2 regions of the Cryobacterium psychrophilum genome follow, and region 1 is predicted to be linked to the other one. Evidence: riboswitches for the same ligand, from Rfam matches in the RefSeq annotation. Region 1 holds a riboswitch; the other holds the start of a gene.

Region 1 (5,267 bases):
GTGGAACTCACTTGGTTACGCTGACTGCTCGCGTGCATCCCGCTGCTCCTCCTCGCCCAGATCGTGGAGAAGCCAGACTGACGCGTGGTGGCAGACTCGTGACCTCGGCTCTTGCTGCTCGCCTTGCTTGGTATCGCCGGGTACAACCTGCTGCTGTACACGGCGCTGCAGTACACGACGCCGCAGCCTGCGTCGCTCATCAATGCGGCCAATCCGGCCGTGATGATGGTGGTGCTTGCGGCGATCCTCGTGCGTGAACGGCCGGGGTGCTCGTCTTCGCCGGTGTCGCTCTCAGTTCGTTGCGCCCCGCTCGCCGTCCTCGCCACCTGGCCGATCCGGTGCCGTCAGCCCCCAAACGTTTCGTAGAGGAATACATTCGATGACCCAGCCCATCCCCCGCGTACTCAGCATTGCCGGCACAGACCCCACCGGCGGTGCAGGGATCCAAGCGGACTTGAAGAGCATCTCCGCGCACGGCGGCTACGGCATGGCCGTCGTGACCGCGCTCGTCGCTCAGAACACCCACGGGGTCCGCTCCGTGCACATCCCGCCCGCGCAGTTCCTGCGCGAGCAGCTGAGGGCCGTCAGCGACGACGTCACCATCGACGCGGTCAAAATCGGCATGCTGGGCAATGCGCAAATCGTCGACGTGGTAGATCTCTGGCTCAAAGAAGTGAACCCCCCGGTAGTGGTCGTGGACCCGGTGATGGTCGCCACCAGCGGGGATCGGCTGTTGGAACCGGCGGCCGAAGAGGCCGTGATCCGACTGCTCAATCGTGCCGACCTTGTCACTCCGAATCTGGCGGAACTGGGGGTGCTGCTTCGAGAGCCGACAGCCCTCGCCTGGTCGCAAGCGCTTGAGCAGGGACACCGACTTTCAGCCGCCCACAACGTCATCGTGCTGGTCAAGGGCGGCCATCTGGAGGGGGCCCAGTGTCCGGACGCCTTGGTTGATGCCCAGGGCGAGCTAGCCGGCCACCGCCAGATCATCCAGGTGAGCGCCCCGCGAGTGGCCACCTCCAACACGCACGGGACAGGATGCTCAATGTCCTCGGCAATGGCAACTCTCCAAGCGCGGCACAATGATTGGAACGAGGCGTTGACTGTGACCAAGGCCTGGCTGCAGGACAGTTTGAGGCATGCCGACGATCTCCATGTCGGCTCTGGGCGCGGCCCCATTCACCACTTTCACCAGCTCTGGGCCGCGGGGAAGGCCTAACAGATCGCCGCCGCCGTGGGATGCGGCGGCCGGAAGCACAACGGGTCCATTCTCGGTTATGCTCGCCTTTGTACACGGGAGTCCGGTGAGCCGGGCTGAGAGGGAGCTCTTCAAGCTTCGACCGTTGAACCTGATCTGGATCATGCCAGCGCAGGGAGGCCATCAATCTCACATCCCGTGCCCAAATCCCAGTATTCAAGGAGGGCACGACAATGGACGCACCACATTCGAATAATTCCGTCCGCAATCGACGACGCTGTGCAGGGGGGATGATCGGCGCCCTGGCACTTGCGGCCATGGCAGCGCTGACCGGCTGCGCGTCGGCGTCACCGCTAGGCTCCGCTTCCGGCAACGAGACCACGCCGATTAGTTTCGCGCTCGACTGGACGCCGAACACAAACCACACGGGACTGTATGTAGCCATCGACAAGGGCTTTTTCACCGAGGCAAGCTTGGACGTTCAGGTGCTCCCCTATAGCCAGTCGTCGACCGACGCCCTCATCAACGCGGGCGCCGCCGACTTCGGCATCAGCTTTCAGAACACCGCCACTTTTGCGGCGGCAACGGGGGTGGGGAATGTTTCGGTCATGTCGGTGCTCCAGCACGATGCCACAGCGATCGGTGTTTTGGCGTCCCGCGAGGACATAACTAGCCCGAAAGACCTCGACGGGAAGATCTTCGGAACGGCTGGTCCGAGCGCCACCTTCTCCACGGAAGCGTCCCATGCCATCAAGAATGCGGGCGGCACCGGCAAGTTCACCCAAGTCACGCTTGGTACCTCCGCTTATGAGGCGCTCTACGCCGGCAAAGTCGACTTCACGTCGGCCTTCACAACCTGGGAAGGAATTGATGCGTCCCTGCGCGGCACTCCGATGAAGTTCTTCAACCTCTCTGACTACGGCGTCCCCGACCAATACTCGGTGATCGTCGAAGGGAACAAGGGCTGGATCAAGGAACACGCCAGTGCTACCAAGGAGTTCGTTCAGGCCCTCCAGAAGGGGTATCAGTACGCCGCTGACAACCCGGATGCTGCGGCCAGGATCCTGATCGATGCGAACCCCGGTGTCTTCGAAAATACTGAACTCGTCTACCGCAGCCAGAAGGAATTGAGCGCTAACTACCTCAAAGACGCCACCGGCCAGGTCGGCACCCAAACGAGCGCCCAGTGGCAGCAACTGGCCGATTTCCTCTACCAGGCCGACCTTTTGGTGGACGGAAACGGCGACCCGCTTACCGCGCCCTTGGACACCTCCACGCTATTTTCCGACCAGTACCTCAGCGAGAAGTAACGCTCCCGGTCGCGCAACTCGAACCAGGTGAACACTGTGACCGCACCGACGAGCACTCGAGGCGAAAGCATGCCGAAAACTGTTCCCCGCCGAACAATTCGGGGCGTCAAAACAGCACTCACTACGCTGGTTCCCTCTCTGGTGATCGTCATCGCTCTTCTGGCAGCGTGGCAGATTGCCGTGACCGCGGGCCAAGTGCAGCCGGCAATCCTCCCCTCCCCTTGGCGCATTCTGGAACAGGGGTGGAACGCCCGGGACACCATCTGGGCGAACACCATACCCACGCTGCAAGCAACCCTTCTCGGCTTCGCTGTTTCCCTGACGGTCGCCTGGGCCTTGGCCATCGTGATCGACTTCTCGCCGTGGCTTCGGCAGGCGCTGATGCCGCTGCTGGTGGCATCTCAGACAATACCCATCATCGCCATTGCACCGCTGATGATCATCTGGTTCGGTTTCGGGGTGCTGCCCAAAGTCATCGTCATCGCACTGGTGACATTCTTCCCAGTCACGGTTGGACTGATCGACGGTTTCAACCGAACCGATCGTGAAGCCACTAATCTGCTGCGGAGCATGGGTGCCAACCGGTGGAAACAGTTCATCTACGTCCGACTTCCCTCCGCCCTCCCGTCTTTCTTCACGGCGCTTCGCATCGGCATCACCTACGCGGTCACCGGAGCTATTTTTGCCGAGTACGTCGGAGCCCAACAAGGACTCGGAATCTACATGGCCCTGATGAAAAACTCGTTCCGCACAGACCTCGTCCTCGCCGCCGTCGTGGTCACCGCGACGCTGAGTATCTCCCTCTTTCTCCTGACCTACGTCGCCGAGCGGCTGATCATCCCGTGGCACTCGAAAGAACGCCGGAGCCGGAATGTCTAACGCCCCGCCGAAAACGCCCAAGGTCGAAGTGCGCGGCATTGGAAAATCTTTTCAACTCGGGAAGGGGCAATCACGGCAGGTCATCGACAACGTCTCTTTCTCCGCACAGCCGGGAGAATTCGTTGCGGTCATCGGCCCGAGTGGATGCGGCAAGAGCACCCTGTTCAACATCATGGCCGGACTGGAAAAGCCCAGCACAGGCGACGTCCTCGTCGATGGCGTAGCCGCCACGGGGGAACGCGAGCATTGTGCCTACATGCCACAGAAGGACCTACTTTTCCCTTGGCGTACCATCCTTGAGAACACCGCTCTCGGCCTCGAAGCTTCCGGCGAGAGTAAACAGAACGCCCGTTTGGCCGCTCAGGCGCTTTTCCCGGCCTTTGGCCTCTCCGGTTTCGAGAAATCGCACCCGTTCGAGCTCTCCGGCGGTATGCGCCAGAGGGCCGCCCTACTGCGCACCGTGGTTCAGGGCCGAGACATTCTCTTGTTGGACGAGCCGTTCGGTGCGCTGGATTCGCTGACCCGCACGGAAATGCAATCCTGGTTGCAGGACATGTGGTCCAGGAACTCGTGGACCGCAGTGCTCATCACCCACGACATTCGCGAAGCGATCTACTTGGCCGACCGGGTAGTCGTCTTGAGCGCACGGCCAACGTCTGTGCGACTGAACCTCACCATCGACCTGCCGAGGCCACGCCAGCTGTCGATGATGACCTCGGCAGTGTTCAAGGATCATGAACTCGAACTCCTCACAACTCTTCACAAGCAATCCCGCACGTCACTCTAATTTCAGCGCCGAAGTGACACCAGAGGCCGCTCCAGTCCCAGATTCCCGCGCAACGTACCCGCGGTGTAGGCGGTGCGGAAGAGTCCGCGTCTCTGCAGCACCGGGATGACCTCGTCTATGAAGTCATCGAGCGATTCCGGCAGGAGGGGTGGCATGAGATTGAATCCGTCTGCGGCGCCGGAGTGGAACCAGAGCTCAATCTGGTCCGCAATCTGCTCCGGGGTGCCGAGCATGGTGCAATGGCCGCCCCCGGCGGCGAGTCGGCCGAGCAATTGCCGCACCGTGGGTTGCTCCGCCTCAATGATGCGCAGAATCGTGGCGTACCGGCCCTGCGGGCCGCTGAAGTCGCCAAGCGGTGCCAACGGCGGCACCGGGGCATCCAGTTCCCAGCCGCTGCAGTCCTCCTGCACGAACACACTCAACTGGGCCAACGACTGCTCCGCCGGGAGCAGCGCGTCGACCTCGGCCTGTTTGGCGCGGGCTTCGGCCTCCGTGGAGCCCACATAGGTGACCAGTCCCGGCATGATGGATACGGTCTCCGGGTTGCGCCCCGCCGCGGCGATCCGCCGCTTCACATCCGCGTAATAATCCTGGGCGCTCTGCAAATCATAGGCGACCGCGTAGATTCCTTCCGCGTACCGGGCGGCCAGATCCCGACCCTGCTCGGACGCGCCGGCTTGGAACAGCACCGGTCGGCCCTGCGGCGACCGCGGAACGGTCAACGGGCCGTCCACGCGGAAGTGTTCACCGGCATGATCGATCGGTTGCACTCGTGCCGGGTCAGCGAAGAGTCCGGCCCGATCCAGGATGAGGGCGTCATCGGCCCACGAGTCCCACAGGCGCAGCGCAACCGCGATGAACTCGGCCGCCCGGCTGTACCGGTCTTCGTGGGAGGGCATCGCCTCCAGCCCGTGGTTGCGGGCCTCGGCATCGAACATGGAGGTGACCACGTTCCAGCCGACCCGTCCATTACTGATGTGGTCGAGGGAGGCGAGCATACGCGCTGCGTGGAAGGGAGTATAGAAGGTGGCAGAAACAGTGCTGACCAGACCGATCCTGTTCGTGACCCGCGCCATCGCCGCCAACGCTGTTA
Region 2 (5,267 bases), on a different contig from region 1:
GTGGCAGGCCTCGGCGCCCGTGAAGCCGTCCATTGACCTCGACCCGGTGACGACGGGCCGGGCGGGCACGGTCGTCGGCCACGTCACCGTTGACGGCACGGCGGGCGAGGCGTCGTCAACGCTCAAGCTCGACCGCACCATCCCCGATCCGGGCCCGGGCTGGCGCCTGCTGCACCCCGTTCCCCTGATCAACGCACTGCTCGATTCCCGCGGGTAACGTTCCCGCACCTGCTTGTCCGACACCGAGCGCCTCCGACACCGAGCGCTTCCGACGCCCCGCCGTTGCATGGCCGAGCTACCGGGCCGTCAGGCGGATGCTCGCGGAGCGTTCAGGGGACTCCCTGGCGCAGTACGCCTCCCACTGCTGCTGCCACTGGTCCCAGTGTTCCCGGAATACGTCGCCGTCCCGTCCGAGGGCGCGCTCCTTGCGCAGTGCGTCGTCCGCTCCGATCCACACTCGAATGTCGCTCAACGGCTCATGGGCCGCCGCAAGCGTGCCGCAGCCCTCCACGATGAGGGGGAGGTCGGCAGGAACGGGTGTCCACCCCGCCGGTTGCTCACGAACCCAGTCGTAGCGCTGCCACGCGGCGAGGCGTCGCTTGTGGCGGGGCCGCAGCACGTGGTCGCCGAGGAGCGCACTGGCAGCGTCGAGGCCGCCCCACCCGGGATAGATGTCGTCGAGTCGTACGAGGGTCGGCACCCGGTCACCGGGCCACGCGAGCCGCAGGGCATCCGCCAGGGTGCTCTTGCCGGCACCGCTTGGACCGTCGATCAGCACGACCGCGTTGACGGGAGCGCCCCGCAGCGCGTTGAGCACCGGCGCCACAACGGCGCGCGCCTCCGATTCAGGCGAGGACAAAGGTCCACGTTCCCGCCCACACGGCAACGCCGATGGCGATGGCCGCGATGGCGCAGCCCGCACCCACCAGAACCGCGTCGCGCACACCGAAGACCGACAGCCTGGCCCAGGTTCGGGGCTCATCCGACCCGAATCCGCGAGCTTCCATGGCGGTGGCGAGTTTACTGCCGCGGCGCACGGAAATCACCAGCAGGGCGAAGGCCGGCCCCACGAAACGTCGAACGGCGCCGCCCAGTCCGCCGCCGTCTCCCACACCACGCGCTCGGCGCGCGAGGGTGAGCGAATGCCAGTCGTCAATGAACATTCCCACGAGCCGCAACCCGGCGAGGCCTCCGAGCACGAAGCGGGCGGGAAGTCGGAGCACCTGCGCCAGCCCGTCGGCAAGGTCTGTCGGATCCGTCGTGGCGAGAAGCACCACACCGGGCAGGCCGATCGCCAGCACGCGGAGTCCGATTGCCAGCCCCAACGACAGTGACCCCTCGGTGACGCTGACGAAGCCGAGCTGCCAGAGCGTGGCACCGGAGTCCTGGCCGTACATCACCGTTGTGATGGCCGCGAGGGGCGCGGCCATCCAGACCGGTGCCGTGCGCAGCCAGAATTGCCGCGGGCTGAGCCCGCACCAGAGCAGCAGCACGCCTTCGAGCAGCAGCGCCACCCCCGCCGAGATCCAGTCGATCGACAGCAGAAGCGAACAACTCACGATCAGGGCGACCGCAAGCTTCGCCACCGGGTTCAGCCGGGCGACGACGCTCGGTCGGATGGTGGGCGTCAGGAGGCTCATGAGGCGTCGACCATCGACCCGGCCGCAAGCGACCCGGGCAGTACAACAGTCGCGTCGGCCAGGGTGTCAACGAACTGTTCGTCGTGGGTAACGGCGACGAGGGCGGTGCCGTCGTCGAGCAGTTCGGCCAGCAGAAGCACAAGTTCGTGCCACGTGCGGGAATCCTGGCCGAACGTCGGCTCGTCCAGCACGAGCAGGCGCGGCCGGGTGGCCAGCACGGTGGCAACGGAGAGGCGACGCTTCTCTCCGCCCGACAGGGTGAACGGATTCGCGTCGGCCAGGTGGTCGAGACGCAGGCGCTGCAGGAGTTCGTCGACGCGAGCGGTCTGCTCCGAGGCGCTCAACCGCAGCGCACGGGGCCCGATCATGAGGTCGTCTCGTACCGTCGCCGCCAGAAACTGATGCTCCGGGTCTTGAAAGACGGTGCCGATGCGGGTCAGCAGCTCACGGGAGCGCCACCGCACAGGCTGGTCCCCGATGCCGTTCGCGAGCGCCGGCCCGGCTGTGAGCGTACCTCCGGCTGGCGCGAGGAGCCCGGAGAGCGTGAGCGCGAGCGTGGACTTGCCCGCGCCGTTCGGGCCGGTGACGGCCGTCGCGAGGCCCGCGCGAATGTCCAGGCCGACGTCTCGTGCCACGACCTCCGCGGTGCGACGAGCGAAGGGGACCCGGCCCACTGAGAGCGCATCGGCCCGCAACAGGAGCTCCGGCGCCACCGGGGATCTGAGCCGTCGAACCGGAGCACGAAGCGCGACCTGAGGCACCCAGACACCGGCTTTTGACAGCCGTTCACCCTCGCGTGCGAGCACATCAGCGGTGGGACCGTCGGCCATGACACCGCCGGCCGGATCGAGAACAATGACGCGGTCGACGACGTGCTGCCACACGGCCACGCGATGCTCGATCACGATCAGGGTTGCTCCGGAGCGATCCAGTCCGCGCACCACCGCGTCCCGGACGTCGATCACGCCGTTCGGGTCGAGGTTGGCGGTGGGCTCGTCGAGCAGCAGGAGACCCGGTGCCATGGCGAGCACCCCGGCGAGGGCCAGGCGTTGCTTCTGGCCGCCGCTGAGCGCGGAGGTCGGGTGGTCGAGGGGTAGGTCGAGTCCCACGGCCGCGAGGGCGGCTCGCACGCGCGGCCAGATTTCTGCGCGCGGAACGGCGAGGTTCTCACAGCCGAAGGCCACATCATCCCCGATTCGGGCGAGGACCACCTGCGAATCGGGATCCTGCAGCACCAGACCGACCCGGCCGCGGGCGTCCGCTGCCCGGCGACCATCGACGAGGAGGTCACCGGTGGAATCGCCGTCTTCTTCGTCTCCGAGCACGCCGGCCAGGGCGTGCACGAGTGTGCTCTTGCCCGCACCGCTCGACCCTAGCAGGAGCACGCGCTCCCCCGGTGCAATGTCAAGGTCGAGGGCCGACACCGCCGGGCGGGCGCGGCCGGCATGACGCCAGCCCCAGCCGCGGGCCGTGATTCGGGCGGGTTTGACCGGGGTGGAGCTCTGGGCGTTGGCCGACATTCGTTACCGAACGGCTTGCGGCGCGCGCGCGGGACGCATGGCCTCGCGCCCACTGGCGAAACGACTCAATGCTCCGGTTCGGGCAAGGCCGCGCACGGCCAGCCAGGAGAGCAGGCCGGCGAGCACCGTGCCGGACAGGATGGCCGTCACGAAGTACACGGTCTTGAAGCCGAGGTCGAGCGCCGCATAGCTGATGGCCGTGTCGAGGAGTGCGACGGCGAGACCGGCGCCAGCACCGGCGAGCAGTGCGACACCCAGGCGAAAGTTGGCATAAAAGAACAGGGCAAGGACGATCTCCGCGCCGAGGCCCTGCAGTACACCCCAGATCAGCGTGGCGAAGCCCCACTGGGTACCGATGAGCATCGACACGACCGCTGCGATGACCTCGGTGTACAGGGCAGCCCCGGGTTTGCGGATGATCAGCCCGCCGAGAACCCCGGCAAAAAGCCAACCGCCGGCGAGCAGCCCGCCGAGGCCGGGGGCGAATGCCAGAAGGCTGCTGAGCGGCGACCAGGCCAGGCCCCACGCCCAGAAGATGACGCCGCTCGCGACGCCGATGACGCTCGCGACGACGATGTCCACGACGCGCCAGCGATAGTTACGACCCCTGGTCGCCGTCGATGAGGTCGTGCCGAAGGTTTTAGATGTTGCGTGCATTGTCGTGCCCTTTCCGTGGATGAATCATCGGTGGATGACTCAGGTGGGGCACGGGTACGAGAAGTCTCCCTGCGCCGGCATGATCCGGATCAGGTTCGACGGTCGAAGCTCTACAGCTTCCTCTCAGCCCGGTTAACCGGACTCCCGTGTTCCTGATCAGTCTAGCCGCCCGCGTAGACTCACGGAATGGGGTCTTGTTCATGAGCATGCTTGTCGTGCTCGCCGCAGCCATGCTCATGCTCGTGCTGCTGCGTGCGTCGCTCATTCGGCGACGCCGCATCATGCGCGGTCTTCCGGTGCACGGCACCTGGCACTGGCCACGCCAGCGCCGCCGTGGGGGCCGCGCTACTTCTTGAGGGCTCGAATAATGCGGGTGAGTACGTGGCCCGTGACGCAGATGAACGGAATGGCCACCCCGAGCAGCGCAATGACGTTCGGCTCGAACCGCACCGTTCCGGCCGATTTCACGTAGGCACCGATCGGCAGCGCACCGCCACCGCCACCGCCGCCAGAGCCCTGGTCGCCCGCGTCGCCGCCGCCGAAGCCGTACTGCACGATCGCCACGGGTACGAGCGTGACGCCGTCAATCTGGATCGGTTCGCCATAGGCGGACTTCACACCGGCGGAACGGGATATCTCTGCAAGCTTTTCCGGAAGGCTAGTCATGCCAACAGGTTACCCCTCGTTCGGTTCTCTGCTGGGCACAATATGCGACGCCGGCCGAACCATGCCCCGCCCAAACCGTGCCGTGACGGTGTCCACCGCAAGCTCCGCGCCCCGCCAATCCTCGTCGGGATCCCACAGGGCGAGGCCCTGGCTGTCCGCCGGCGAGAGCTGCTCCATCCGCACGCCGATCAAACGCACCCGGATGCCGGACGCCGCGAGCACCTCGAAGGCTGCCACGGCCTCTTCATAGATGCGCCGTCCCACGTTGCTCGGCTCGGCGAGCGTACGCGACCTCGTGACGGTGCTGAAATCCCGGTAGCGGAGCTTGAGCACAACGCGCCGTCCGACCAGCCCGCCCCGCCGCAGACGCACCGCGACCGCGTCGGCAAGCCGCAGCAGTTCGCTGCGGAGCACCGCGGTATCCGTCACGTCGTACTCAAATGTCTGCTCGTGGCCGACGCTCTTCTCCTCGCGCTCAATCGTGACCGCGCGCGAGTCCCTCCCCCAGGACAGCTCGTGCAGTTTGTTCCCCGATGCTTCCCCGAGCGAGCGCTGAAGTAGGTGCAGGGGCGTGTGGGCGATGTCGCCGATCGTGCGCAGCCCGAGCCGTACGAGGGCCTCCTCGGTCGTGGCCCCCACGCCCCACATCGCGTTCACGGGCAGGGGATGCAGAAAGTCGAGTGTCGCTTCTGCCGGCACCACCAGCAGACCGTTGGGCTTGGCCAGGCCGGACGCGAGCTTGGCGATGAATTTGGTGGGCGCCGCACCGACCGAACACACCAGG

The links. Region 1 has a riboswitch for thiamine pyrophosphate ahead of EDD25_RS17150 (ABC transporter substrate-binding protein). Riboswitches for the same ligand answer to the same signal wherever they lie in the genome.
Region 2: another riboswitch for thiamine pyrophosphate. It lies ahead of EDD25_RS14925 (ECF transporter S component); the one in region 1 lies ahead of EDD25_RS17150 (ABC transporter substrate-binding protein).

The regions. Positions count from the first base shown of each region.
Region 1 covers NZ_SODI01000002.1:68,096-73,362, forward strand. The annotation lists gene EDD25_RS17140 (EamA family transporter) at 112-366, shown strand; gene thiD (bifunctional hydroxymethylpyrimidine kinase/phosphomethylpyrimidine kinase) at 380-1,219, shown strand; TPP riboswitch at 1,284-1,393, shown strand; gene EDD25_RS17150 (ABC transporter substrate-binding protein) at 1,489-2,508, shown strand; gene EDD25_RS17155 (ABC transporter permease) at 2,578-3,387, shown strand; gene EDD25_RS17160 (ABC transporter ATP-binding protein) at 3,380-4,174, shown strand; gene EDD25_RS17165 (LLM class flavin-dependent oxidoreductase) at 4,177-5,267, opposite strand, start outside.
Region 2 covers NZ_SODI01000001.1:3,173,571-3,178,837, reverse strand. The annotation lists gene EDD25_RS14945 (D-alanyl-D-alanine carboxypeptidase family protein) at 1-217, shown strand, start outside; gene EDD25_RS14940 (nucleoside/nucleotide kinase family protein) at 296-859, opposite strand; gene EDD25_RS14935 (energy-coupling factor transporter transmembrane component T family protein) at 846-1,640, opposite strand; gene EDD25_RS14930 (ABC transporter ATP-binding protein) at 1,637-3,160, opposite strand; gene EDD25_RS14925 (ECF transporter S component) at 3,164-3,817, opposite strand; TPP riboswitch at 3,867-3,975, opposite strand; gene EDD25_RS17635 (hypothetical protein) at 4,018-4,173, shown strand; gene EDD25_RS14920 (hypothetical protein) at 4,163-4,483, opposite strand; gene dinB (DNA polymerase IV) at 4,493-5,267, opposite strand, start outside.